Regions from separate parts of the Arthrobacter sp. TE12232 genome, predicted to be linked through region 4. Evidence: predicted binding sites of a transcription regulator. Region 4 holds the regulator's gene; each other region holds the start of a gene.

Region 1 (7,133 bases), 3.0 Mb from region 4:
CCTCACCATATTCCGCTCCATGTATGTATTGACCATCGAGGAATCCGAGATTCTCATAGGCGCCGGGGGGATGCTGAACGCCGGGGCGATCGTGCTCGGCGTCGCTGCGGGGATTGTGCTCGGTGACACCCTGGCACGGCCCCTGACGCGAAGCCTCGCCAGCAACGAGCGGCGCCGGGCCCGCCGCCGCTAGGCTGTCCGGCCAGCGGTGCCTTTGGATCTGGCGCCGTTAGATCCTGTGCCGTGAGATATTCGGCCTCAGATCTTGCCTATCGGCAGCTTCTTCTCCGCCTGGAAGTCGTCCTCCACGCGGCCCTTGGCCCAGTAGCCGGAGAGGGAAACCTGGGTCCGCTCCAGCCCGCGCTGCACGTAGAAAACGCTGCGCAGGCCCTTCATGTAACCCCGCTCGCCGTGGGCAAAGACCTGGACGCGGCCCTCGGGCCACTCGGCCTCGCGCACGGCCGTGACCAGCAGTTCGCTCTCGCCGGCGGGGACGCCGCTGCGCAGCAGCCAGCGCAGTTCGACGCCGGCAGGCGCCGCGATCGCCTGGATGTCGGCGTCGCTGTCCACCTCGAGGAAGGCGAGGCCGCGGGCGTCTTGGGGCAGCGACTCGATGGCGGCGCCGATGGCCGGGAGCGCCGATTCATCGCCGGCAAAGAGGTGCCAGTCCGCCGTCGGGTCCGGGTTGTAGCCGCCGCCTGGGCCCGTGAAAGTGAGGCGGTCACCGGGCTTGGCCGCTGCTGCCCAGGGGCCCGCGAGGCCCTCGTCGCCGTGGATGACAAAGTCGATGGCGAGTTCCTGGGCCGCCGCGTCCACCCAACGGACCGTGTAGGTCCGGGTGAACGGCCACTGGCTGCGCGGCATGGATTCCCGGATGGCCCACAAGTCCAGGGGGTCCGGGTAGTCGATGCCCGGCTGCGGAAACACGATCTTGACGTACCGGTCCACATAGTCGTTGTTGACATACCCGGCGAAGCCCGGGCCGCCAGCGATGATCCGGACCATGTGCGGGGAGAGCTGTTCCCGGCGCAGGACTGTCAGGTCAGTCTGGGGGCGCGAGTTCTTGTTGGCTGTGGTGGCGGCGGGGACGGAGGTCATGCAGCTAAGCCTAACCAAGAACCCCGGCCGGGAACCCCGGCGGGGAGGCCTGTTACGGCAGCGGCGGCAGTTCCCAGTCGACGGTCCCGTTGCCCTGTTCCTGCAGCAGCGTGTTGGTCCGGCTGAACGGCCTGGAACCGAAGAAGCCCCGGGATGCCGAGAGCGGGCTGGGGTGGGCGCTGGCGATCACGGCGGCGGACCCCAGCAGTGGTCTGACGGACTCGGCATCCTTTCCCCACAGGATCACGACGAGGGGAGCCGTGCCAGCGCCGTCCGCGGACACGCGATGCGCGACAGCCCGGATGGCCGCCGCCGTGACGGCTTCCCAGCCCTTGCTCCGGTGCGAACCGGCCGCGCCGGCGCGGACGCTGAGGACCCGGTTGAGGAGCAGCACGCCCTGCTCCGCCCAGCGGCTAAGGTCCCCGTGGACGCGGGGCGGGAAGCCGAGATCGGCCTCAAGTTCCTTGTAGATGTTCGCGAGGCTGCGGGGGATCGGCCGGGTGCCACCATCGACGGCGAAGGACAGCCCGACGGCGTGCCCCGGCGTCGGATACGGGTCCTGTCCCACGATCAGGACCCGCACGCCGGACAGCGGCTGCCGGAAAGCGCGCAGGAGGTTGGACGGCGACGGGAGGACCTCATGACCCGCGGCCGCGTCGCTGGCGAGGTAGTGCAGGACGTCCCGCAGCTGTGGCTCCACCGGCGCCAGCGCCTCGGCCCAGTCCTGGGCAACCAGCTCGCTCAGCGGCTGGCGTGCCAGCTCCGCGAAGCTGAGGTTGTCGGCGGCTGCGGGCTCCAGCTCGAACAGGGCATCGGAATCAAACACAGGTCCCATTCTCCCGCACGTCCGCGCGCGCCGCCCGTTCCTGGACCGCGCCCAAATGACAACCCTGTCGTTCGGCCGTAGCATGGGACTGACTTTTTACCGGATCCAGCCAAGGGAGTGTGTCGTGGCCGAAACAGCGCAAGAGCACGTGCTCGCGGGGGATTTTGACGGAATTTCCGAGTCGGGGGACAGCCTGGGGGCGGTGGCGGACGAATCGCCGCTGAGTGCCCGTGACCAGCAGATGCTTGCTTTGGAGCGGCAGTGGTGGAAGTACGCCGGGGCCAAGGAACAGGCCATCCGCGAGCTCTTCGACCTTTCCGCCACGCACTACTACCAGATCCTCAACGCCCTCATCGATACCGAGGAGGCGCTGGCCCACGATCCCATGCTGGTCAAGAGATTGCGTAGACTACGTACATCACGCCAACGTGCCCGCACTGCCCGTCGTCTGGGAACAGATTCGTAAAGTAGCGCCACGCGCAGCCGGATTCGCAGGTCCTGTTGCGCCCGCTTCCGGCCTCGGGCACCCCGTATGAAATCAGCAAGGACGTCGTTTAACCATGACCAAATACGCTCGGGATGAATTTGATCGGGTCCCCGAGACCTCTACCCGGCAGGGTGTCCACCGGACCGTCGCCGAATCGCGCCGCCGGAGCCTGGTTCCCATCCTGGCGGCGGGCTGCATAGCGCTGGCCATCGGCCTGGTGGCCTTCCTGATCCTGCCCAAGCTCGGCTTTTCTGCGGGCCAGGCATCGGCCGTCTCCGCCGGCAGCAGCGCGTCCGCCAGCAGCAGCCCGTCTGCTACGAGCCCGGCGAGCCCCAGTCCCGAGGCGACCAGCACGGCCCCGGCCAGCCCCGAAGCTGCCACGACGGCGCCGGAAGCCTCGCCCTCTGCAACACCGGGGGACACTGCCGCCGGCGTGGACAAGACGCAGCCGGTGACGATCTATAACGGGACCACCACCGCCGGCCTCGCCAGCAGGGTCGGCGGCACCGTCAGTTCCGCCGGCTGGGTCCTGGGCCAGACGGGCAACTGGCCCGGCGTTCCCCAGCAGACGTCGGTGATTTTCTACAGCAGCGTGGACCAGAAGGGCAACGCCGAGGCTCTGGGAACGCTCCTGGGCATCGACACCCTGGTGGAGTCCGCCGAGTTCAACATGCCTCTCGTCGTGGTGATCGGCCCCGGCTTCCAGTAACCCATTCCGGTTACGCCTCAATAACTATTCACCGGCGGGTCTGCCCGTCACCGGCATTACTGCGGGACGCTGTGGATACAGTGGCTGCGGATTTCTCTTCGCAGTCCGCGGCGCACATCGACGTGGGCCGCACGCAAGCTAGTTGAAAGTGTGGACACCATGGCACTGGGAACCGTCAAATGGTTCAACGCCGAAAAGGGCTACGGCTTTATCACTGTCGACGGGTCCGAGAACGACGTCTTCGTGCACTGGTCCGCGATCATCGGGGAAGGCTACCGCGCCCTGGATGAGGGCCAGCGGGTGGAGCTGGAAATCGGCGAGGGCGAAAAGGGCCCGCAGGCTGAAAGCGTTCGGCCCGCCTAGTGGCACTTCCCGCCCTCACGGACACCCCGCGGGACACCGCCCGGCGTCGCACAGGAGCTTTCCCGTTGGGCCGCGCCCTGGCAGCGGGAACGGTAACGGCCCTGGCACTGACAGGCTGCCTGGGGCCTGCGGGCAGCGCCCGCGTGGCCAGCGCCGACGCCAGTGGCGACGGTACCCTGCGCATCGGCCTAATCCTGGACAACACCGGGCGGCAGAACTTCCTCAACGCCCCCCAGCTCGCGGCCGCACAGCTTGCCGTCAAGGACATCAACGCCGCCGGCGGCCACAAAGGCAAACCCGTGGAGCTGCTGCCGGAAACCATCAGCACGGACACCGCCGCCCAGGCCAAAGCGCTCGTGGCCGCCAAGGCCGACGTCGTGATCGGTCCCACTGATTCCAGCCGTGCCCCGGCCGCCATCGACGTGCTGTCCAACGCCAAGGTAGCGCTCATTTCGCCGGCCAACTCTGCCAGCGGGCTCAGCAACTACAAGAGCGGCGGCTACTACTTCCGCACCGCGGCGGCCGACGTCGCCCAGGCCTCCGTCCTGGCCAAGCTGGCCAAAGACGGCGGCGCGAATACCCTGGCCGTCCTGCACGAGGAAGGTGACTACGGCAAGGATGTCGCCGCCGCCGTCGACAGTGCGGCCAAGCAGTCCGGCATGGACACCGTGGCGGACGCGGAGTTCAAACCGGGCCAGGCGCAACAAGCTGTTGCCGCCGCGAAAGCCGCGAATCCCGACGCCGTGGTCCTGGTCGCGCGCGATGGCGCCCAGGGCGCCATCGCCGAACTGAACAACGCCGGCCTTGCTGGGAAGAAACTCGTCCTCAGCGACGGAGCAGTCAACCAGTACGGCTCCGGGCTGGGCGCACGCGCTCTCGACGGCGCACGCGGGATCCTGCCCGGTGTGTTCCCCTCCGCCGCCTTCCAGGCGGACCTCGTGGCGGTAGATCCCGGGCTGAAGGACATGACGTTCGCCGCCGAGACGTACGACGCCGTCATCCTGGCCGCCGTCGCTGCCGCCGCGGCAGAGGACGACGCCGGAACCTCCATCGCGGCGTCCCTCGTCCCCATCTCCGGCGGCGCCGCGGCAGCAGACGGCCAGACCGCCAGCCCGGCCGCTAGCAAGGTGTGCACGAGCTACAAGGACTGTGAAGACGCGCTGCATGCAGGCCAGCGTCCGGACTACGACGGCCAGTCCGGACGGATCAGCTTCGATTCCCACGGGGACATCACTCAGGCGAACTACGTGGTCTACACCTACGGCGAGGACAACATGGCCAAGATGAGCGGCACGGAGACCGCCAGCAGCAACGGCGGCTGATCGCTCATAGCGTATTGGGCCCGCGTGGCGGGCGGTTCGGGCCGGCCACTGCTTGCACTCTCCCCGGGGGAGTGCTAATTATTGAGTTAGCACTCCAGCGCACTGACTGCTAACACGACGCCCGGTCCGCCCGGCCGCGAAGTGAGGCGGCCGGTCCAGGAGCTAAAGAAACACCTTGCTGGGGTGAGATCCCGGACCCAGCGGCATACAGAGGCCGCCGGGTTGGGATCGTCCGTCGCGGGCACCGCAGCGAAGGTTCATTCTTAACGACTGTCCCGAAAGGACTACTGCCGTTATGGCCAAGATCATTGCATTTGATGAAGAGGCACGCCGCGGTCTTGAGCGGGGCCTGAACATCCTCGCCGACGCCGTCAAGGTCACCCTCGGCCCGCGGGGACGCAACGTCGTCCTCGAAAAGAAGTGGGGCGCCCCCACGATCACCAACGATGGTGTTTCCATCGCCAAGGAGATCGAGCTGGACGATCCTTACGAGAAGATCGGCGCCGAGCTGGTCAAGGAAGTTGCCAAGAAGACGGATGACGTCGCTGGCGACGGCACCACCACGGCCACCGTGCTGGCCCAGGCCCTGGTCAAGGAAGGCCTGCGCAACGTCGCGGCCGGCGCTGACCCGCTGTCCCTCAAGCGCGGCATCGAGAAGGCCGTCGAAGCCGTCACTCGCGAGCTCCTGGCCTCCGCCAAGGAAATCGAGACCAAGGAAGAGATCGCCGCCACCGCGTCCATCTCTGCTGGCGACAACGAGATCGGCGCCCTGATCGCCGAAGCCCTCGACAAGGTCGGCAAGGAAGGCGTCATCACGGTCGAGGAGTCGAACACGTTCGGCCTCGAGCTGGAGCTCACCGAAGGCATGCGCTTCGACAAGGGCTACATCTCCGCTTACTTCGTCACAGACGCCGAGCGCCAGGAAACGGTCCTTGAGGATCCCTACATCCTGATCGTCAACTCCAAGATCTCCAACGTCAAGGAACTGGTTGCTGTCCTCGAAAAGGTCATGCAGTCCAACAAGCCGCTGCTGATCATTGCCGAAGACATCGAGGGCGAGGCCCTGGCCACCCTGATCGTCAACAAGATCCGCGGCACCTTCAAGTCCGTTGCCGTCAAGGCTCCGGGCTTCGGCGACCGCCGCAAGGCGCAGCTGGCCGACATCGCCATCCTCACCGGTGGCCAGGTCATCTCCGAGGAAGTCGGCCTCAAGCTTGAGACCGCCGGACTCGAACTCCTCGGCAAGGCCCGCAAGGTTGTTGTCACCAAGGACGAGACCACCATCGTTGAGGGTGCAGGCGACGCCGACCAGATCGCCGGCCGCGTGTCCCAGATCCGCGCCGAGATCGAGAACTCGGATTCCGACTACGACCGCGAGAAGCTGCAGGAGCGCCTGGCCAAGTTGGCCGGCGGCGTTGCAGTCATCAAGGCCGGTGCCGCAACCGAAGTCGAGCTCAAGGAACGCAAGCACCGCATTGAGGACGCTGTCCGCAACGCCAAGGCTGCTGTTGAAGAGGGCATCGTCGCCGGCGGTGGCGTTGCCCTGATCCAGGCCGGTGCCAAGGCATTCGCGAACCTGCAGCTCTCCGGTGACGAAGCAACCGGTGCGAACATCGTCCGCGTTGCCATCGACGCCCCGCTGAAGCAGATCGCCTTCAATGCCGGCCTCGAGCCCGGCGTCGTGGTGGACAAGGTCCGCGGCCTGCCCGCAGGCCACGGCCTCAACGCAGCCACCGGCGAGTACGTCGACCTGCTGGCCGCCGGCATCAACGACCCGGTCAAGGTAACCCGCTCTGCCCTGCAGAACGCGGCTTCCATCGCCGGTCTGTTCCTCACCACCGAGGCCGTTGTGGCCGACAAGCCGGAGAAGAACTCCCCGGCTATGGGCGGCGGCGACGACATGGGCGGCATGGGCGGCATGGGCGGTTTCTAACCACCCGGCTTCCAGCCACCTGAACTAATTGTTCAACGACGGCGGTCCCACCTTCGGGTGGGGCCGCCGTCGTCGGTTAAGCACATCCCCGCCCGGACACCCTCCCTCACTTAACGCACTGATCCAGCCGACGCCGCCTCAGGTATCACGGTGATCACGCGACTGCTCTGCTGAGAACGGCGGTGAGGGAGCGTTGCGTGGTGGGGGAAGGATGTGAGGGGCGCCGGGTGGTTTGTTGCCGACGTGAGGGGGCGTCGGTGGACGTCGGCGGGGTCTGGCAGGATAGATCAGTGACGATTACAGCAGCGGCCGACGGTTCGGCCTTAGGAAATCCCGGCCCGGCCGGCTGGGCCTGGTACGTGAATGACGACTGCTGGCGCGCCGGCGGATGGCCC
Region 2 (7,133 bases), 990 kb from region 4:
CCAGTCAGTTAGGCAACGGCAGCAGGTTCCTCACTCGGCGGCCCACCCGGTAGCCGCCAGGAACTGAGCCTCAAAGTAGGGCGTGAGGCTCTCCATGTAGGTCCTGGTGACGTGGTTGTCATCCTTGTAGACCATCACGTTGCCGATGACGGCCGGGCAGACCTCGTCCTGGCAGAAGTACTGGCTGAAGTCCAGAAACTTGGTGGCCGGCAGCTGCGCGGCCACGGAGGCATCGGGCGACGCGGGCTGATAGTTCTCCGCCGTCTTCGATCCGCAGGCTGCGTAGTTGTTGGGGTTCTTCTCCAGGCAGGCCGGGACGGCCTCGTGCATGCGCGGGGTGTCGCGCAACGCCACGACGGGGATGCCGGCGTCGTTGATGGACTTGATCGGCGGAACCCACCCCGGGTCCATGAACTCCGTGGACGTCGGATCCGGGTCGGTCCGGGTGCTGGTTGTCACCACAAGGTCCGGCTTCATGGCCAGCACCTTCTTGAGGGTGTCCTTGTTGAAGTCCAGGCAGCCTTCCGAGAGCCCCGGGGCCGGGCCGACCGTCACAGGGCAGTAACCCTTGGTGATGGCTTCGACCTTCCACCCGTACTTGTCGGCCAGAGTGAGAATGGGGGTCGCCCAGACGTGGGCGTGCGAGTTGCCGATGATCACCACGGTCTTGGCGGCGTTCTGTTTGCCGTTGGTGCAAATGTTGGTGAGGGCCTTCTCGTCCGACGTGCAGCCGCCTGCGTAGCGGGGCCATTCATCAGCCGCCGTGGCGAGGGTGGGAAGGAGGGGAGCGGATTTGTCGGCCCCGCCGACGTAGGCCGGGTCCAGCGAACGTGCACCCGGATTATTGACCCAGGCCTGGCTTGACGCCGCGGCAAGGGCGTAGTTGATCTGGAGTTGCCAGGCCGCCAGCGGCACGGCGGCGATGGCCGCGGCCGCGGCGATGGCGATGAGGGCGCGGCGGCGTTTGAGCTCCGGCCACTTCCACCCCCGCCAGGGCTTCTCAACGAAGCGGGTGGTGAGGTAGGCGAGCACCATCGAAACGGCCACGATGATGCTGCCCGTGATCGGCCCCGCGCGGTCCTTGTCCGTCGCGGTCAGCGAGATGACCAGGACCGGCCAGTGCCACAAGTACAACGCGTAGGACATGTCTCCCAGCCGGACCAGAGGCCCCGAGCTGAGGAACCGGTCAACGCCAAGCTTGCTGCCGGTCTGGCCAGCGACGATCACACAGGCCGCGGCCAAGGTGGGCCAGAGTGCCACGAACCCGGGGAAGGAGGCCTGGACATTAAGCAGGAGGCCGCAGCTGAGCATGGCCACAATGCCCAGCCAGCCGAGCGCCAAGCGCCAGCTCCGGGGAAGCCGCAGGGAGGGAAGGGCCAGAGCCACAAGGGTGCCCAGCGCAAACTCCCATAGCCGCGCGCCGGTATCGAAGTACGCTTCCGTCTGCTCCGCCTTGGTGAAGAGGATGGAGTAGATCAGCGAACCGAGGAAAATCAAGGCGAAGATGTAGCACAGCAGCACGCGGTAGCGGAGCCGGAAGCGCCTGGCGACGAGTGCGGCTCCCGCGAAGATGAGCGGCCACAGGATGAAAATCTGCCCCTGGATCGAGAGGGACCAGAAGTGCTGGAAGGGGCTGGCCTGGCTGTGGTCCGAGGCGTAGTAGTCCGTGGCCTGGGACTGCAGGAGCCAGTTCTCGACATAGGACAGGGAGGCCCAGCCCTGCGAGATCACTTCCAGCCAGCGGGTCCGGGGAAGGAACAGGATGCTTGCGGCAATGACGGCCACGATGACGGTGACGGCAGCCGGGACGAGGCGCCGGAAGAGGTGCAGCCAATGCTTGAGCAGGGCCATGGGTCGGCCCTGCTCGTAACGGCCGACGAACTGCAGCGTCATGAGGAACGCCGAGATCAGCAAGAACACGTCCACACCGCCGGAGACCCGCCCCAACCAGATGTGGTAGCTCATGACCATCAGCACGGCCAAGGACCGGAGCCCCTGAATTTCGGGCCTGAAGGTGGACTTTCGGCCGGCCTGGGGCGCGCCGTCGGATCGGGCAGGTGCGGGTAGGGTTCTTTGCTGTGTCATAGAAAAACCCCTCAAACCGGTAACCAAAACGTCTATGTTATCCAACCGTAATGTTCATGGCCAATCGTCGCGGCGGGCATAGAACTCTATTCAGTCATGCCAAGGTGTGAGTTTCCAGTGAATTGTCAGCATGGAGGCAGCACGTCCCGGCTGAGTCGCGGCTGAGTCGCGCCTGGACTTGGCGCACTTCGGGAGCATTTTCGCCGGCAGTCCCCGGGCGCAAAAGCAGGACCCGGGCACAAAAAAGGGACGGCCCGGCAAGTTGCCGGGCCGTCCCCTGTGCGGGCCGAAATTAGTGCTGGTGGCCTGCGTGCTCGTCTTCGTCGGCCGGCTTCTCCACCACGAGGGTTTCCGTGGTGAGGACCAGCGCAGCGATGGAAGCCGCGTTGCGCAGGGCCGCACGGGTCACCTTGACGGGGTCGATCACGCCGGCGGCGATCAGGTCTTCGTACTCGCCGGACTTGGCGTTGAAGCCCTGGTTGACGGCGGATTCTGCCACCTTGGCAACAACCACATAGCCGTCGAAGCCGGCGTTCTGGGCGATCCAGCGCAGCGGCTGGGTCAGGGCCCGGCGGACGATGCCGACGGCGGCAGCCGCGTCACCTTCGAGAGCCTGGACGGCTGCGTCCTCGTCGAGGGCCTTCAGCGCGTGGATGAGGGCGGACCCGCCACCGGCGACGATGCCTTCTTCAAGGGCGGCGCGGGTCGAGGACACTGCGTCCTCGATGCGGTGCTTCTTTTCCTTCAGCTCAACCTCGGTGGCAGCGCCAACCTTGATCACGCCGATGCCGCCGGCCAGCTTGGCCAGGCGTTCCTGCAGCTTTTCCTTGTCCCAGTCGGAATCCGTGCGGGTCAGCTCGGCGCGCAGCTGGGCAACACGCGCGGCGACGTCCTCGGCCGAACCGGCGCCGTCGACGATCGTGGTGTTGTCCTTGGTGACCGTGATGCGGCGGGCGGTGCCGAGCACCTCAAGGCCAACGGAATCCAGGCTCAGGCCCAGCTCCGGGGAGACAACCTGTGCACCCGTGAGAGTCGCGATGTCCTGCAGCATGGCCTTGCGGCGGTCGCCGAAGCCCGGGGCCTTGACGGCGACGACGTTCAGGGTGCCGCGGATGCGGTTGACGATGAGCGTGGACAGGGCCTCGCCCTCGACGTCTTCGGCAATGATGAAGAGCGGCTTGGAGCTCTGCAGCGCCTTTTCCAGCAGCGGCAGGAATTCCTGCACCGAGGAGATCTTGCCCTGGTTGATCAGGATCAGGGCGTCCTCGAGGACAGCTTCCTGGCGTTCCGCGTCCGTGACAAAGTACGGGGACAGGTAGCCCTTGTCGAACTGCATGCCCTCGGTGAGGACCAGTTCTGTCTGTGTGGTGGAAGATTCCTCGATGGTGATCACACCATCCTTGCCGACCTTGCCAAACGCCTCGGCCAGGAGCTCGCCGACCTCGTCGCTCTGGGCGGAGATGGCGGCAACGTTGGCAACCTGCGTGCCTTCGACCGGACGGGCGTTTTCCAACAGGCGGGCAGCGACGGCCTCGACCGAAACCTCGATGCCACGCTTGATCTCGCCCGGGGCGGCGCCTGCCGCAACATTGCGCAGGCCTTCCTTGACCAGGGCCTGGGCCAGCACGGTGGCGGTGGTGGTGCCGTCGCCGGCAACATCGTTGGTCTTGGTGGCGACCTCCTTGGCAAGCTGCGCGCCAAGGTTTTCGTAGGGGTCGTCCAGCTCGATTTCACGGGCGATGGTCACACCATCGTTAGTGATCGTGGGAGCGCCCCACTTCTTGTCCAGCACGACATTGCGGCCGCGCGGGCCCAGCGTGACCTTGACGGTGTTGGCGAGCTTATCGATGCCGGCTTCAAGCGACCGGCGGGCAGCGTCGTTAAACGCAAGCTGCTTTGCCATGGTTTTGTCCTTTCAAGACAGAACCCCGCGCAACTGATCCGTTCATGGCGAAGGATCGGCTGCGCGGGGGACCAAGAGAGTTACTTTACGACGATCGCCAGAACGTCGCGGGCGGAGAGTACGAGGTACTCCGTGCCGCCGGTCTTGACTTCGGTTCCGCCGTACTTGGAGTAGATAACGACGTCGCCGACGGCAACGTCAACGGGAACGCGGTTGCCGTTGTCGTCAAAGCGGCCGGGGCCTACTGCAACAACTTCGCCTTCCTGCGGCTTCTCCTGTGCGGAGTCCGGGATAACCAGGCCTGAAGCCGTGGTCTGCTCGGCTTCGAGCGGGCGGACAACAATACGATCCTCAAGAGGCTTAATAGAGACCGACAAGGACCTCTCCTATTCGTCAGCAAATTCGTGGACTATGAAGCGGTGATGCCATGGCGTACAGACCGTCGTCGCGGTGCCGGCAGCAGCCTGGCTGTGAAGCTTCAGGTGTTAGCACCCTCCTAGGGAGAGTGCTAATGACGACTCTATGTAAATGGTTAGCACTCGGTCAAGGCGAGTGCCAGAAATTCATCTCGGGTGAACAGCTCCCCCGCGCGGGACATGCTCATTCTTTGCTGCAGCCAGCGGACACTTCGGCATCATGCTCCCTGCCCGCGCCAAGCGAGGGACATGTCCAACAGGTAGCGGCTACCCAGGAGGACATGCCCATTCTTTGCTTCCGCCACCGGACACTTCGGCATCATGCTCTCTGTCTGCACCAAGCAAGGGACATGTCCAGCGCATGCTGGCTGCCCAAGGGGGGCATGTCCACCGGATGAAGGCTGCTCAGTGGGAGATGCCCATTCTCTGCACCGTTCATTGGACACTTCGGCATCATGCTCCCTGCCCGCGCCAAGCGAGGGGCATGTCCAACGGGTAGCGGGCACTCAGGGCATGTCCAGTGCATGCGGGCTGCCCGAGAGGACATGTCCAACGGATGAAGGCTGCTCAGTGGGAGATGCCCATTCTTTGCTGCAGCCAGCGGACACTTCGGCATCATGCTCCCTGCCCGCGCCAAGCGAGGGGCATGTCCATCCGGGCCTGCTGGGTCCATGGGGCCTGGCGCGTGCGCCTACTCGCCGGCGAGGTCCTCGAAGTCCACGTCTTCGCCTTCTTCGTCGTCGCGGTCACTGCCTTCGTCGTTCCGATGCCGGTACATCACCAGGGCTCCGCCGCCGGCCAGCAGGATGCCGGCGATGAGGAAGATGATGCCACCGAGCCTGGCCGTGGCATAGGTGTCGCGGATGGCCCGGGCCTCGTCCGTGGCGTCCTGTACGTTCTTGCCGCCGACGGAATAGACCGTCGCGTTGAAGGAATCGAGGAAGAAGATGATCACCAGCAACGCGATGCACACGACGGCGATCACCGCTCCGGCGATGATCGCCGGCCGTGCGTAGCGGGCCAGTCCCTGCTGATGGCTATGGCGCACCCGCCCGCCGTCGTCCCGCCCGCCGTCGTCCTGCACGCCGTCGTCCTGCCCGTCCACGTCCTGCCCAGCGTCGTCCTGCCCGTCCGTATTCTGACCGCCCGTGCTCTGCCCGGATGTTTCCTCTGACGTGCTGCCGCCTGTACCGCTGTCTTCCATGTCGTCAAGCCTAGTCCCCGTGGTCCGGTCGCAGCGTGCCCGCGGCGCTGAACTACGCTGGAAGGCATGACTGACGCACCGCAGGAACACATTGCACCGATCCTCACGCCCGAGGGCTGGGAGCTGCTGGCGTCGCTGGGCCCGTACCGCGAGGACGAGGCCTTCCGCCTCACCGCGGCGCTGCGCAAGGCCGGCCACTCCCCCGAGCTGGTCTCGGCGGTGCTCACCCAGTCCCGGCTGCGGACCAAGGCCGAGGCCAAATTCGGTGAGTTCGCCCGGCAGATGGTCTTCACCAAGGCCGGCCTGGAGCAGGCCACCCGGCTCACGGTGGCGGCCCGGCACGCGCAGCGGTTCGTCGAGGCCGGAATCAGCCATGTCGCGGACCTCGGCTGCGGGCTGGGAGCCGATGCCATGGCCCTGGCGTCCATGGATCTCGTGGTCACCGCGGTGGAAATGGACGAGACCACGGCCGCCTGCGCCACGATGAACCTGATCCCCTTCCGCAACGCCACCGTGGTCCACTCCGATGCCACCGCGGTTTCCCTTGAGGGGGTCGACGGCGTCTGGCTGGACCCTGCCCGGCGCACCACGTCCACTTCGGGAACCAAGCGGATCTGGGATCCGGAGGACTTTTCCCCGCCGCTGTCCTTCGTCGAGTCGCTGGCCGGCTCCGGGCGCGCCGTCGGCGTCAAGATGGGGCCGGGCATGCCGCATGATTCCGTGCCGGCGGACTGCGAAGCCCAGTGGGTCTCCGTCGGCGGGGACGTAACCGAGGTGGCGCTGTGGTTCAACGCCGTCCGGCGCCCCGGCGTCCGGCGTGCTGCCCTGGTGCTCGGGCCGCTCGGAGCCGCTGAACTCACCAGCGGCGAGGACTTCGGGGGCGGCCCGGCCGCGCCCGTGGGCCCGGTGGAGGGCTACCTGTACGAGCCCGACGGTGCGGTCATCCGCGCCGGACTCGTGGCCGACGTCGCCCTCCAGCTGGGCGGGCACCTCGTGGACGAGCACATCGCCTACATCTGCGCCCCGGAGTTGCGCGAGACCCCGTTCGCCAAGGCCTACAAGGTCCTGGACGTGATGCCGTTCAACGTCAAAGCGCTCAAGGCTTGGGTCAAGGACCAAGGGATCGGCGTCCTGGACATCAAGAAGCGCGGCACGGCCGTCACCCCGGAAGAACTGCGCAAGCAGCTCCTGCCCGGCGGAAAACCGGCAGGGTCCAAGAGCAAGGCCAAGAAAGCGGCCACCCTGGTCCTCACCAGGATCGGCGAGGACCGGGTGGCCATCTCGGTGGAGCCCGTCTAACTCGGGCGGCCGGGGCGCTGGGCCCGGGTGAACTCCTCGGCGGCCTTGATCTGCTCGTCGGTCGGCCGGATCCCGGTGTAGAGCACGAACTGCTCCAGCGCCTGGATCGTGGCTACCTCGGCTCCCGTGATCACGGTCTTGCCGGCCGCGCGAGCTGCCTTGACGAGCGGCGTCTCGGCCGGGAGGGCGACGACGTCGAACACCACCTTTGCTGCGTCGATGGCCT
Region 3 (7,133 bases), 970 kb from region 4:
AGAACGTCATCGAGGTTGCTCAACGCGCTCTGGGCCTTGCTGAGCTGCTTCGTCTCGGGATCGTCGGCGATCCGGGGATCGGAGGCGGCCGGCCGAGCCGAGGCCTGCTTGAGCGACGGCTTGCCAACGGCCTTCGGTGCCTGGGGCAGGTCCAGCGGCTTGGGGGCCGCGCGTTCGGCCTTCGGCGCTTCGACATACGTGGGTTTGGGAACGTCCACGGGCTCCCAGCTGGAGCCTTCCGCAGGTGCCGCCGGTGCGGCTGCCACAGCTGCCGCGGTGTCGCCCGAGGCTGCCGCTTCGGCCAGGGCTGCCTGGCGGAGATCCAGTGCGGTGAGCGGTTTGGGCGAAGGTTCCGGTGTGGAGCGGTCCGCTTCGGCGTCGAAGAGCGGATTCTCGGGCCGCACGCCGGGGCGCTCCGCAGGAAGGGTCGGGGTCTCTTCGGGCACCGACGGCCGCACAGGCCTTTGCGCCGGGCTGCCCATGGCTGCACGGAATGCGGCGTTCATCCTCCGCCGGCGGTCGCGGATAGCGAGACGGCGAAGCATTGCCACGGACGCGACGGCGCCCACCAGGGCTGCCACCGGCAGCCAGCCGGATCCGACGCCGAACAGTCGAAGGAGTGCAGACACCACGCCGGTGAGCAGGGAGAGCATCCCGGCCAGCGCAAGCACCAGCCGGCCCCAGCGAATCCTGAACGCCGGGGAGGCTGCTGCGGGCAGCGGGCTTGCACCGCGTGTCTCCCTTGGCGTATCCCGGGGCCCTGCGGTGCCGCCGGCAGGTTCTGCGCGCCGGGTGATATTCATGGGCTTGTCCTGCTGCGCCGCCATTTTCATAACCTTCCCCGCTTGTGGGTCTACTGGTTCTATGTCGATGACGTCCGCCAGGAATTCGCCTGCAGGCTGCAGCTGGTGGCGCCCGTTCCGCAGAACGTAGGGTGCCACCCACACGATCCAGAGCGCAACAGCAATGACAAGGATCACAGAGCTGCTAAGAGGGAAGTCCACACTCAAAACCGTATGAGGTATATGGGGTGCTAGGCCGCATTGTCAGGGGTGTGTCGCGGGCGCGCCGGCAATTGGTGGGGGCCGGGGCGTAGTGGCTGGTCAGGCGGCTATCAAGGGCTCACGCCGGCCGGCTCCGCAACCACCGGGCGAGAAGGCCTTCCGGCACTTCCTCAGCCGTGAGCGCGAAGGTGCGGTGGTCGGCCCATTCACCGTTGATGTGCAGGTATCGGGGCCTGAATCCTTCGTCGCGGAACCCGAGTTTTTCCACCACTCGCAGGCTCGGCCCGTTTTCCGGCCTGATGTTGATTTCCATCCTGTGCAGGCCAAGGGTTCCGAAGCAGTAGTCCGTCGCCATGGCCACGGCGGTGGGGGCAATCCCCCGGCCGGCCCGGTCCTGATCGACCCAATAGCCCAACGTCGCCATCATGGCCGATCCCCAAACGATCGAGGACACGGTCAGCTGTCCCACGATCACTGGCTTCTCGTGCCCAGGCCTCCATTCGGCGATCACGAACGGCAGGGCCGTGGCCTGTGCGGCCTGGGCCTTCAGCGACCGCACCATCTGCCGGTAATCCGGCAGGCCGCCGCCGGGGACCGGGTTTGATGCCTCCCAAGGGGCAAGCCACTCGCAGTTGCGTGACCTAAGCGCTGTCCACTCTTTGCGGTCCCGGTACCGGATAGGGCGCAACACGATGTCGCCGCTCTCCAGAGTCACCGGCCAGGTGAAGCTGCCCCCCACGGGAATTACTTGGCGAGGCTGGGGGTAAGGCTGGACGCGAAGCCGGGCAGCCATTCGCGCAGGCCCGGGCCGAGGTCCTCGCTGTCGCAGGCGAGCTGGACACAGGCCTTGAGGTAGCTGAGCTTGTCGCCGGTGTCGTAGCGGCGGCCGCGGAAGACGACGCCGTACACGCCGTAGCCCTCGCCGGTGCCGGTGGAGAGTTCCTGCAGTGCATCCGTCAGCTGGATTTCGCCGCCGCGGCCCGGCGCGGTGCGCTCGAGCACTTCAAAGACGGCCGGGTGCAGGACATAGCGGCCAATGACCGCGAGGTTTGACGGGGCGTCCTCGACGTCGGGCTTCTCCACGAGCTGCTTGACGCGGACGTACTCCTCACCGGCGATCGCCTCGACGTCGGCGCAGCCATAGGCGCTGATCTGGGACGGGTCCACCTCGATCAGCGCGACCACCGACCCGCCGGTCTTGGCCTGTACTTCGATCATGGTGCTGAGGAGCTCATCGCGGGCGTCGATCAGGTCATCGCCCAGGAGCACGGCGAACGGTTCCTGGCCGACGTGCTGCTTGGCCCGGAGGACCGCGTGGCCGAGGCCCATGGGGTCGCCCTGGCGGACGTAGTGGATGTCGCCGAGGTTGCTGGCGGCCTGGATGGACTCGAGCTTTGCCGTGTCACCCTTGGCTTGGAGGGTGGCTTCGAGCGTGGGAACGCGGTCGAAGTGGTCCTCCAACGCCCGCTTGTTGCGGCCCGTGATCATCAGGATGTCGTTCAGGCCGACATTCACGGCCTCCTCGACCACGTACTGGATGGCCGGCTTGTCAACGACAGGCAGCATTTCCTTGGGCATGGCCTTCGTGGCCGGAAGAAACCTGGTACCAAGGCCCGCGGCGGGGATGACGGCCTTGCGGACGGAAGCATTGGGTGTATTCACTCGACTAATCTAACGGAGGGACCAATCATTGCGTAATTATTCGGCCTGCCCCGCGGGCCCCCTGACGTTGCGGAGCAGGCTGCACGATGCAGAGGACGGACCAGTCATGGCGTCAAAAGACGAAATACGCTCCAGCCACAGGGCAAGGCGTGCGGCGCTCCCGTTGGACGCGCTCGATGCCGCAGCGGCAGGCATCACCCGCCACGGACTCGAGTGGGCATCCGATCTGACCGGCGGCCGCCGGGCTACCTTCGCCGCGTATCTGGGCGTGGGCGCCGAACCGCCCACGCTGCCGCTGCTGTCAGCCTTGGTCGATGCCGGGCACCGGGTGCTCCTTCCCGTCTGCGAACCCGAACTCGAACTCAGCTGGGTGTACTGGACTCCGGAATCCGGGTTTGTCCGCAGCCGGTTCGCCCCCATCCAGGAGCCTGTTGGCGAGCGCCACAGCACCGCGGTGACGCTGGACGCCACCGCAATCTTCCTGCCGGCCACTGCAGTGGATTTCTCGGGCAACCGCATCGGACAAGGCGGCGGCTACTACGACAAGTTCCTTGCCACATTGGCCGCCCTGTCCTCCGCGTCCGGCTCGTCCGCGGCCGGCAGGGCGTCCGACGCCGTACCGCTGCCGACTGTCGCCGTCGTCTACGACACTGAGGTACTGCCCGCGGGCAGTATTCCCGCCGAGTCCTTCGACCGGAAGGTCGACGCGGCGCTGACACCGGGCGGGATCATCCGGCTCCGCTGATCGGGGGTCCTGCGGGGGTGATAGAATTAGCACTCAGGCCCTGCGACTGCTAAGACGGAACCCGCCGACAGGTATATCGATAGATATATCGACCGGTCCCGACTCGACAGCACGGGACCTGCTCGTTTGTCCCAGAGGAGGATTTCCAGTGCCCACGTATGCATATGCCTGCAAGGACTGCAGCCACGCCTTCGAGATCGTGCAGTCGTTCAGCGACAACTCCCTGACGTCCTGCCCCGAGTGCCAGGGCACGCTGCGCAAGAAGTTCAACAGCGTCGGCGTTGTATTCAAGGGATCCGGCTTCTACCGGACCGATTCGCGCGACACCAAGGGCAGCACAGTTGCCCCGGCCCCCGCTGCGGCTCCCGCACCCGCAACGGCGCCTGCCCCGGCCGCCGCCAGCTAGGGTCCCAAGGCTGCCATCCGTGCAGCCCTGGTGCACCGTCTCCGGACGGAACCGTCCGCCTAGCCTCCGGCCGCCGCCCCGGAGCGTTGTTCGCGAAAGACACCGCTGCCAAGGCAGCACCGTGGCCGCAGTCCCTGTGCCGTGCAATCGCGCACTAATGCCGGCATGCCGCAGCCTACACAGTCCTTCCTGCCTCCCGTTGTCCACATAAGCAGTTCCGCGACTCCCGCGAGCATGCCAGAGTCCGTAGCGTGGCGGCCATGGCACCCTCACTCAACCCGGCTTCCTGGCCGTCTTTCAAGGCCTCTTCGCTGCCGCCCCGGCCCGGGAACGGAGCGATGCCCGCCAGCTGGGCACGCTCCGGGATCCGCTCCGCTGGCCTCCTTCCGCCCACGTTTCCTTCTGCCGGCAGCTCCATCCGGAATTACACCCGGCCCGGGAGACCGCCCCGGCAGCGGTTGCCGCGCGGCAGGCCGCCGCGACGCCGCCTGGGCAACTGGTTGAGCCGGAACCGCCGGCTACTGGCGGCGCTCATGTTGTGCATCGCCGCTGGCCTGACTGTTCAGCAGCTAACTCCTGCGCCCGCCGACACCGCCACTGCGTTCGCAGCCGTAGCGGATCTTCCCGCCGGAAAAACCCTGGAACCAGGCGACGTCCGCATGATCAGCATCCCGCCCGGCCTAGTGCCGGCCGGCAGCCCGGGCGGCGAAAACGCGTTCGAGGGCAAGCAGTTGGCCGCACCGCTGCGCCAAGGCCAGCTCCTCACCGACGCCCAGATCCTTGGCCCTGGCCTGCTGGCCGGAAGCCCGCCCGGTTCCGCAGCCGTACCGCTCAGGATGGCGGATCCTGCGTCTATCCGGCTGCTCTCCCCCGGACAACTCGTCAACGTGGTGCTCACCGTCGGCAGCGGCTTCGAACAAGCCGCTGAAGGCCAAATCCTGGCCGAAGCCGTCCCTGTACTGTGGACCTCCGTGCAGGGCGGCAAGACGGGCCAGTGGTTGCCCGCAGCGGACGCTGACGCGGACGGGCTCATCGTCGTGGCAGCCGCGGCCGATCAGGCGCGGCGATTGGCCGGCGCATCAACCCAAGGCAAGCTGTTCTTCGTGCTTGTGGCGGCAGCGCCGGGGTGAGTGGCTGGGTGACTGGCGTGCACACTCTCGCCATGGCGAGCGCCCGGCTAAGAGCCTGACCGCCGGCGCGGTAGTCCTTGCATCGGATTACCGCAGGCTTCAGGGCGAGCACCCGGCTAAGTCCCTAACCGAGCGCCCGGCTAAGTCCCCGACCGCCGGCCGGTAGTCCCTGAGACCGATTGCGGTCGCCGGCGCCGCCGGCTACTCGGCACCGGCCTTACATCTCAACCCCAGTGCGGAGGCTTCTGCTCCTGGAGCCACGCATCGTGGTCGTAGTTCTCGGGCTGGTCGCCCCAGCGCCGCGGGTCGTCTTCGGCCGCCTTGTTCGGCAGCACTGCCCCGGCAGCCGTTGCTGGCGCCGCCGCGCGCCGGGACTTCTCCTTTGGCGTCGCCTGCTCCCGCGCTTCTCCGGCGGGCTGCCCCGCTGCCGACTCCCCCGCTGCCGACTCCCCCGCCGCCGGTTCCCGGGCCGCCGACCCGGAGTCGCCGTTCGCTTCAGCCGCGGTAGCGCCGCTGCTGTTCTGGATGTCGCCGTCTGCACTCATGGCGCCGGACTCCTTACTGCCTGTACTGCCTGTCATACCATTGTTGCCGGTCGTGGCTGCACCGTTTATGGTCCCAGCCTCTGGCCTCAGCAGGGGCGTAGCACCTGACTCGTGCGCATCCCCCGGCCGCGCTGCAGACTGAGTGGACGCGGTCTCGCGCCCATGAAAATCATCTCCCGCCGGTGCGTGCCCTGAGAAGACGTGGCTTTCCTGGCCCCGGGCGTCGTTGATCGCCAGGTTTTCAATGTCGTCGTCGAAGAACCCGTGGGATGCCCGGAGCCGACTGGACACGGCAGGCTTCTCCAACCCGAGGTAGCCGCCAATCCGGTCGGCGCAGGCCGAAGGATCAGTGAAGACCTCGATGGTCCACAGCGGCATATAACGCCAGCCAAGCCGCTCAAGCAGTTGCGGCCGGAGCCGGCTCCGTTCGCGGACGCTCATTCGCCGGTAGTGGCCGGTGCCATCGGACTCAATCGCCACTGGACGGGGAATCTCCGCATCCTCCTGGCCGATCGTGGTCATCGGATCGGCGGCGGCCACCATGTTGAGGACGCCGTCGTACTGGTGCCACACGCGCGCACCGCGGGCCCGGAGCCGGTCGCCCAGGTCTGCCACGAGCGGATCAGCGCCGAGCGCCTGCTCGCTGGCGGCCGCCCGGGATGCGGGGCTGCCCAGATCCGTATTCCCCGCGATCTCGCGGTCCAGTAGTTCGTAGAAATCCACGGCACCATGGCTCAGGCGGCTGACGTCGAGGTCCTCGGGGCGGAAGCAACTGAGCACGTGCAGGGATCGCCGCGCACGCGTCATCGCCAAGGCGAATTTAGCGCGTCCGCCGTCGGCGGAGAGCGGGCCAAGGCTGTGGAGCGTGCGCCCGTGCGGCGTGCGCCCATAGCCCGGGGAGAAAATGACGTGGTCGCGGACTAGCCCCTGGGCCCGTTCGAGATCCACGACGCGGAAGGATTCCTCCCCTGCTGTGAAGAAACTGCCGAGCATCGGGTAGTTGGGCAGTTGGGCCCGGATGGCTTCGCCGATCCGGGCGGCGTGACGGAGGCTGCCGGTCACCACAGCCAGCGAGGTCCGGGGACGGAGCCGGGCGTGCTCGAAGACTAACTCCACCGCACGGTTCACCTCGGCAACCACCGATTCAACGCCGTCGTGGTCGGCGCTGGGCAGCCCTGTGCCATCGGGAAGGTATTCCACGCTGAGGGCACGGTCGAGGCCTGTGGCGGATTGCCCTTCCGGGAGCCGTGTGAGTTCCCCGCCGTAATATCCCTTGCTGAGCTGGCGCACCAGGTCTTCATCGACCGCGCGGTACACGGTCCTCAGGTTCCACACGGGCAGTACGGCAGTCAGCGCACGGTAAGCACTCTCGACGCTCTGGTAGGAGCTCTCCCCTGCGGCGAGCCGTTCGACCCCCACGGTGAAGGTTCGTGGGCTGGCGATCTGGTCATCGCCGAAAGCTATGACCTGCCGGGCCCGGGCGATAGCCGGGAGGACGGCCTGCAGCGATGTTGTCTCGGCGTCCAGGATCACTACGGCATCAAAGGTCTGCTCGATCGGCAGGAGGCCCGTCATGAGGTACGGGCTGACGGACCATACAGGAACGAGTGTGGGCAGCAGCTCCTGCGCCTGGCCGCTGAG
Region 4 (7,133 bases):
GAAATCCGTTACCGCCTGCCGCTGGCCGAAATCGTCTTCGATTTCTTCGACATCCTCAAGTCCAAGACCCGCGGCTACGGCTCGCTGGACTGGAAGGCCGACGGCGACCAGGTCGCAGACCTCGTCAAGGTGGACATCATGCTCCAGGGCGAGCAGGTGGACGCGTTCTCCGCGATCACGCACCGTGACAAGGCATACGCGTACGGCGTGATGATGACCGGCAAGCTGCGCGAACTCATCCCGCGGCAGCAGTTCGAGGTGCCCATCCAGGCCGCCATCGGCTCACGGATCATCGCCCGCGAAAGCATCCGCGCCATCCGCAAGGATGTGCTTGCCAAGTGCTACGGCGGTGACATCACCCGAAAGCGCAAACTGCTGGAGAAGCAGAAGGAAGGCAAGAAGCGCATGAAGATGGTGGGCCGTGTCGAGGTCCCGCAGGAAGCCTTCATCGCCGCCCTCACCACGGACGAGTCCAAGGACAAGGCCAAGAAGTAGCGGTGCTTGCCATGACTGTTGCTGCCGTGCCGGCAGGCCGGGCCTGTGCCTAGCGTCCTTCCCCTCGGCGACCCGGCGCCGTCGGACGGGCTCCTGCCCGCCCAGGCGGCCGACGGCGCTGCTCAGCGCGCCTTCGGGCTCTACGTGCACATCCCGTTCTGCGCGGTGCGCTGCGGGTACTGCGACTTCAACACCTACACCGCGACCGAGCTCGGCGGCGGGGCCTCCCAAGACGCCTACGCCGCCACCGCGATCGCCGAGGTGGACTTCGCCGCCCGCGTCCTGAACAATTCCGGCGTGCCCCAACGCCCGCTCAGCACCGTCTTCTTCGGCGGCGGCACGCCCACGCTCCTGCCGGCGGAGGACCTGGCGCGCATTCTCACGGCTGCGATCGGGGCCTGGGGCCTGCAGCCCGGCGCCGAAGTGACCACGGAAGCCAATCCGGATTCCGTCACCCCGGAATCCCTGCAGCTGCTGGCCGACGCCGGGTTCACCCGCGTCTCCTTCGGCATGCAGTCGGCCGTGCCGCACGTCCTGAAGGTCCTGGACCGCACCCACACGCCCAGCCGGGTGCCCGAGGTGGTGCAGTGGGCACGGCAGGCGGGGCTCGCGGTCAGCCTTGACCTGATCTACGGAACGCCGGGGGAATCCTTGGCTGACTGGCGCTACTCGCTCGAGACCGCCCTGTCCTACGGTCCCGACCACATCAGCGCCTACGCACTGATTGTGGAAGACGGCACCAAACTTGCGGCGCAGATCCGCCGCGGCGAGGTGCCGGAAATCGACGACGACGACCACGCCGCCAAATACGAACTCGCCGACGAACTGATTTCCGCGGCCGGGCTCGCCTGGTACGAGGTCAGCAACTGGTCCCGCACCCCCGAACAGGCCTGCCGGCACAACCTCGCCTACTGGCGGGGGGACGACTGGTGGGGCATCGGCCCCGGGGCGCACTCGCACGTCGGGGGCGTCCGCTGGTGGAACGTCAAACACCCCACCGCCTACGCCAACCGTCTCGGCACCGGCGCGTCGCCGGCCGCCGGGCGGGAAACGCTGGACACCGAGACCCGCAACGTGGAGCGGGTCATGCTCGAGGCCCGCTTGAACTCCGGGCTGGACATCCCGAGCCTCGGCGGCCTGGGGGACACCGGCAGGCACGCGGTCGCCGGGCTGATCGCCGACGGCTTGGTGGACCCCGCCGCCGCCTTCAAGGGGCGGCTGGTCCTCACGCTAAAGGGCCGGCTCCTGGCCGACGCCGTGGTCCGCAGGATCCTGCCGGACTAAGGCGCTGCCCCTCTGGCCGGGGAGCCCGGCCGCGCCCGGGCCGTGGATACACAAAGAGCCGGCCGCTGCCCCTTTGGGGGCAGCGGCCGGCTCATTCTGTTCGGGACCGGAGGTTTGGGGCCGGGCCGGCTTAACGCCGGGTTGCTTGATCCCGGTCTATTTGATCCAGCGCAGGTTGAACTCGTAGCGGTGCGGCTGGCCGCGGTTGACATGGATACCCGCCGCCACCGAGAAACAGGTCACGGCGATCCAGATCACCGTGGCGAGCACGGCAAAGAGGTTGCCCACCACGGGAATGAAGACCAGCAGATTGGCGAGCACGGCCGCGATGGTCGGCGGCAGGGTGAAGTTGAGGGCTTCCTTGGACTCCTGGGCCGTGAACGGGCCACGGTCCTTGAAGATCAAGTAGATCAGCAGCGACGGCACGCAGCCCAGGATGCCGCCGAAGTGCGCCAGCGTGGCCCACTGCCGGTCCTCGCCGGCCGTCAGCGGCAGCGCATTTGCCGGAACGCCATGGTACGGGGGCTGGCCATGGCCGGCCTGGTTGCCCGTGTGTTCGCGTGCGTTATCTGCCACGGTGAAGCCCTTCGGATTGCGGTGATGCGTTGCTGCCTGGGTTGTGCCTGGAATAGCCGGGACCGCGCTGGGAGCGCGGCCGCCGTTTCAAGAATACTTGCTTGGGCGCGTAAATGGAGATCACGGAGCGGCCGCCGCGGCGCGCTACGGCACGGTCAGGAAGTCAATGACCTCTTCGACGCGGCCCAGCAGGGACGCCTCCAGGTCGGCGTAGCTGCGGACCGCGCCGAGGAGCTTCTGCCAGCCGAGGCCGATGTCCTCCTTGGTGGAGTGGGGCCACCCGAACGCCGTCAGGATGCCGGTTTTCCAGTCCACGCCGCGGGGGATCACCGGCCACCGCTCAATCCCCAGGACCGCGGGCCGGATGGCCTGCCACACGTCCACGTAGGGGTGGCCCACAATCAGGACGTTGCCCGCGGCACCCGGCGAAGCCATGACGGCGTCGGCGATCCGCGACTCCTTGGAATCGGGCACCAGGTGGTCAACCAGCACGCCCAGCCGGCGCCCCGGACCCGGGCGGAACTCCGCCACCGCGGCCGCGAGGTCGTCAATGCCGTGCAGCGGCTCGACGACGATTCCCTCCACCCGGAGGTCATCGCCCCAGACCTTCTCCACGAGCTCGGCGTCGTGCTTGCCTTCCACCCAGATCCGGCTGGCCTTGGCCACCTGTGCGCGCTGTCCCGCCACCCGGACCGAGCCCGACGCCGTGCGGCCGGGACCGGCGGCCGGCGCCGCCTTCGGCGCCGGAGGCATCAGCCGGATCGGCTGCCCCTCCAAAAGGAAGCCAAAGCCGAGGCGGAAGGACCGGGACTTGCCCCGCCGGTCCTCCAGCGCCACCACGTGCATGCCGCCGGACTTCTCCACCCGGGTCACGGCGCCCACCCAGCCGGACTGGACCTCCTCGAGGACCATCCCGCGTTCCACCGGGACTTCCGGCAACTGCGTCTTGGCGGGGGCGGACAGGTCCTGGGGCCCCCAGTTCTGGTACGACATCTCTACACGCTTACTTTGCACTCGGAATGTACGGCGGTCGGTGGAACTCTCCGGGGCCCGAAGGGGCCCGAACCGGACCACAGGGGCGCGGCGACGGTAGCGGCTGCCGCGGTTCCCGCGCCGTCGTGACGGATCCCCGTGATCCCGCAGGCAACGCCCGGAGCGAATCCAATGCTAACAACGCGGCGACTCATATTAGACTGGTTAGCACTTAGGCATGTCGAGTGCTAACCCCTGTCCGGTCACGGACCGCCCCCGCACGACGCGGGGACGCGAACCGAACGGTCCTGGGGCGGCACCGGCTGCGGGACCGTCGATTGGAGGTGGAGCGTGAGCGAACCACGCAAACTTGAAGTGCTGCGCGCCATCGTGGAGGACTACGTCCATTCCCGCGAGCCAGTCGGGTCCAAGGCGCTGGTTGAACGGCACCATCTTGGTGTCTCCAGTGCCACGATCCGCAATGACATGGCCGCACTGGAAGACGAAGGCCTCATCACGGCACCGCACACGAGTGCCGGCCGGATTCCGACGGACAAGGGCTACCGGCTCTTCGTCGACCAGATCTCGGCCGTCAAGCCGTTGTCTCCGGCCGAGCGCCGGGCCATCCAGGCGCTGCTGGAAGGATCAGAAGACCTCGACGACGTCCTCGACCGCACCGTGCGGCTCCTGTCCCAGCTGACCAACCAGGTCGCCGTCGTGCAGTACCCGCTGCTCAGCCGCGCCCGGGTGCGGCACATCGAATTCGTGCTGCTGGCGCCCCGGAAGGTCCTGGCGGTCCTGATCGCGGACACCGGAAAGGTGGAGCAGCGCGTGATCGACGTCGGCCAGGAGATTGCCGACGACGCACTGGCGGAGTTGCGCACCCGTTTCCTGGCCAGCCTCTCCGGAACCCCGCTGAGCCTGATGCCGCAACTGCTGCCCGCCGTCGTGGCGAGCGGCCCGCCGGCGCGCCGCGGCGCAGCCCAGGCCCTGGCCCGCGGCCTCGAGGCCCTGGCCACGAGCAGCCGCGAGGAGCGCATGGTCATGGCCGGCACCGCCAACCTGGCCCGCTCCAACGTGGACTTCCCGCTCAGCATCGGCCCCGTGCTGGAGGCCCTCGAGGAGCAGGTGGTCATGTTGCGCCTGCTCAGCGAAATGGCCGAAGACCCGCGCGGTGTCACGGTCAGCATCGGACGGGAGAACCCCTACGACGGCCTCGCCGAGGCCTCGGTGGTGGCCACCGCCTACGGGCCGGACGCCACGGCCAAGGTCGGAGTCCTCGGGCCCACCCGGATGGACTATCCCACCACCATGGCCGCCGTCCGCGCGGTGGCCCGCTACCTTTCGAGGATCCTTGGGCCCTGACCGGCCCGGGACCGAACGCTACTTTTTGCCCGACAGGCAGTGCCCCACAGGCAGAACAACAAGGAAGAGATACACACTTTGAGCAGCCACTATGACGTTCTTGGAGTCTCCCGCGACGCAACGGGGGAGGAAATCAAGAAGGCCTACCGGAAACTGGCCCGGACCCTTCACCCTGACGTGAACCCGGGGGAGGACGCCTCGGACCGGTTCAAGGCGGTCACCCACGCCTACGAGGTCCTTTCCGATCCGCAGAAGCGCCGGGTCTATGACACCACCGGCAATGAGAACGGCACCGACAACGGCTTCGGCGGCGGCAGCTACTCCGGCCAGGGCTTCGCCTTCCAGGACATCTTCGAGACCTTCTTCGGCGCCGGCGGCGGCCAGGGCGGCCCGGCGTCCCGGATCCGCCGCGGCCAGGACGCGCTGATCAGCGTACGGATCGACCTCCGCGACGCTGTGTTCGGCGTCAACAAGAAGCTCGAAGTGGACACGGCCGTCATCTGCCCCACCTGCGAGGGCTCCTGCTGCCGCGAGGGCAGCCACCCGGTCCGCTGCGACATCTGTGGCGGCAGCGGCCAGGTCCAGCGTGCCGTGCGGTCCATCCTCGGCCAGGTCATGACGTCGGCTCCCTGCGGCTCCTGCGAGGGCTTCGGCACCGTCATCAAGGACCCCTGCAACGAGTGCAGCGGCCAGGGCCGGATCCGCAGCCGCCGTTCCCTGACCGTCAAGGTCCCGGCCGGCGTTGCCACCGGCACCCGTATCCAGCTGTCCGGGCAGGGCGAGGCGGGCCCCGCCGGCGGCCCGGCCGGTGACCTGTACGTGGAGATCCGGGTCAACAATGACCCTACCTACGTCCGCGACGGCGACGACCTCCACGCCAGCCTCAACATCCCCATGACGGCTGCCGCGCTCGGCACCGAAATCACCCTGGAGACCTTCGACGGCGAGCAGGAGATCGACGTCAAGGCCGGCACCCAGTCGGGCGAGGTCATCACCCTGCGCGGCCTCGGTGTGACGCACCTGCGCGGCCACGGCCGCGGCGACCTGAAGGTGCACCTGCAGGTTGAAACGCCGGTCAAGCTCGATCACGCCCAGGAAGAACTCCTCCGCCAACTGGCCAAGCACCGCGGCGAACACTTCACCGCGGGAAAGCTTGCCGCCAGCGGCGGCGTCTTCGCCAAACTGCGGGATCGGCTCGGTAACCTGTAGCGGTGAGTAACCCGGTCTTCTTCACCGCCCCAGGCGCCCTGGACCAGCAGGTCCCCGGCTCGGACTTCGTCCTCGAAGGCGCCGAAGCCCGCCACGCCATCACCGTCAAGCGGCTCGCCGTCGGGGAGGCCGTGGATATCGCCGACGGCGCCGGCAAGCGCCTGACCGGCACCGTCGCCGCCGTCGCTCCGGGCGAACTGACCGTCGAGTGCCTGGACCTCCTGGCGGAGCCGCAACCCGCGATCCGGCTGGTTCTGGTCCAGGCCCTCGCCAAGGGCGACCGCGACGAACTCGCGGCCGAAACCGCCACCGAACTGGGCATCGACGCCGTCATTCCCTGGCAGGCCGAGCGGTCCATCGTGCGGTGGAAGGCCGAACGTGCCGCGAAGGCGCATGCAAAGTGGCAGTCGGTGGTGACCGCGGCCGCCAAGCAGGCCCGCCGGGCCTGGATCCCGGAAGTCCGGGCCGCCGTCGACGGTGCCGGGCTGCAGGCGGCCGTGGCAGCCGCGGACCTCGCGGTCATCCTGCACGAAGACGCCGTCCGCCCCCTGCGGCAAGTGCTTGAGGCCTGGCTGGACAGTGCTGCTGAGGGCGAGGCGGCGCCCGGCAGCGACGGGCCCCGTGAAGTACTGCTGATCGTGGGCCCGGAAGGCGGCATCAGCCCGCGGGAGGTCACCCGGCTGTGCGACGCAGGAGCGGTGACAGCCCTGCTGGGCCACCATGTGCTGCGCTCGTCCACGGCAGGACCCGCCGCCACCGTGCTGGCCAGCGACATCCTCGGACGCTGGTAGCCGGCAGCATGACTATTTGCCCGTTACTATTTGCCCGTGACTAGTTGACCGTGAAGCCGCGGGTGTCGGTGAACACTTCCCTGGAGCTGTCCGCCGGGTCCACCTGGGACACGCGGACTTCATAGCGTCCCGGGCCGAGGTTCACGGACAGGGTGAACAGCCCGGACTGCGCGGAATCGGCCGAAGCCGTCGCGTTGCCATTGAGATAGGCGGATTTGGCGTTATCGCCGTCCACCTTGAGGATCTCCCAGCGAAGCTTCCCGCCTTGAACGGTGCTCCGGCCGCTGATCTTGACGGACCCGTCAGCGACGGACATGCCTTCCTGCGGATCAATGATCCACACGGGGGCAACCATCCCGGCACTGCGCGACGTCGGAGCGCCGAGCCGGACGTGGTTGAAGGCGACATAGTCCGTATGCCCGTCGACGAGGACTACCACCT

The links. Region 4 encodes HrcA, which represses chaperone genes, less so after heat shock. Its sites were predicted from a motif close to TTNGCACTCGNNNNNNNCGAGTGCNAA; they were not measured.
Region 1: the regulator HrcA is predicted to act here: its motif matches at 4,892-4,918, upstream of groL (chaperonin GroEL).
Region 2: the regulator HrcA is predicted to act here: its motif matches at 4,521-4,547, upstream of groES (co-chaperone GroES).
Region 3: the regulator HrcA is predicted to act here: its motif matches at 3,438-3,464, upstream of ACVWZ7_RS16605 (FmdB family zinc ribbon protein).

The regions. Positions count from the first base shown of each region.
Region 1 is NZ_JBSSFK010000001.1:1,643,867-1,650,999, reverse strand. Features, by position in the region: gene ACVWZ7_RS07230 (threonine/serine ThrE exporter family protein) at 1-193, shown strand, start outside; gene ACVWZ7_RS07225 (siderophore-interacting protein) at 259-1,098, opposite strand; gene ACVWZ7_RS07220 (uracil-DNA glycosylase) at 1,151-1,933, opposite strand; gene ACVWZ7_RS07215 (DUF3263 domain-containing protein) at 2,097-2,390, shown strand; gene ACVWZ7_RS07210 (LytR C-terminal domain-containing protein) at 2,485-3,120, shown strand; gene ACVWZ7_RS07205 (cold-shock protein) at 3,280-3,483, shown strand; gene ACVWZ7_RS07200 (ABC transporter substrate-binding protein) at 3,483-4,805, shown strand; gene groL (chaperonin GroEL) at 5,101-6,738, shown strand; gene ACVWZ7_RS07190 (RNase H family protein) at 7,029-7,133, shown strand, end outside.
Region 2 is NZ_JBSSFK010000001.1:3,675,984-3,683,116, reverse strand. Features, by position in the region: gene ACVWZ7_RS16530 (acyltransferase family protein) at 31-2,085, opposite strand; gene groL (chaperonin GroEL) at 2,378-3,988, opposite strand; gene groES (co-chaperone GroES) at 4,069-4,365, opposite strand; gene ACVWZ7_RS16515 (hypothetical protein) at 5,096-5,452, opposite strand; gene ACVWZ7_RS16510 (THUMP-like domain-containing protein) at 5,675-6,907, shown strand; gene ACVWZ7_RS16505 (shikimate 5-dehydrogenase) at 6,904-7,133, opposite strand, start outside.
Region 3 is NZ_JBSSFK010000001.1:3,703,673-3,710,805, reverse strand. Features, by position in the region: gene ACVWZ7_RS16625 (hypothetical protein) at 1-1,004, opposite strand, end outside; gene ACVWZ7_RS16620 (GNAT family N-acetyltransferase) at 1,123-1,743, opposite strand; gene galU (UTP--glucose-1-phosphate uridylyltransferase GalU) at 1,749-2,666, opposite strand; gene ACVWZ7_RS16610 (5-formyltetrahydrofolate cyclo-ligase) at 2,773-3,411, shown strand; gene ACVWZ7_RS16605 (FmdB family zinc ribbon protein) at 3,560-3,817, shown strand; gene ACVWZ7_RS16600 (RcpC/CpaB family pilus assembly protein) at 4,318-4,947, shown strand; gene ACVWZ7_RS16595 (AAA family ATPase) at 5,172-7,133, opposite strand, start outside.
Region 4 is NZ_JBSSFK010000001.1:4,668,886-4,676,018, forward strand. Features, by position in the region: gene lepA (translation elongation factor 4) at 1-495, shown strand, start outside; gene hemW (radical SAM family heme chaperone HemW) at 541-1,779, shown strand; gene ACVWZ7_RS20880 (DUF4870 domain-containing protein) at 1,936-2,355, opposite strand; gene ACVWZ7_RS20885 (DUF3097 domain-containing protein) at 2,500-3,348, opposite strand; gene hrcA (heat-inducible transcriptional repressor HrcA) at 3,679-4,692, shown strand; gene dnaJ (molecular chaperone DnaJ) at 4,771-5,901, shown strand; gene ACVWZ7_RS20900 (16S rRNA (uracil(1498)-N(3))-methyltransferase) at 5,904-6,692, shown strand; gene ACVWZ7_RS20905 (GerMN domain-containing protein) at 6,733-7,133, opposite strand, start outside.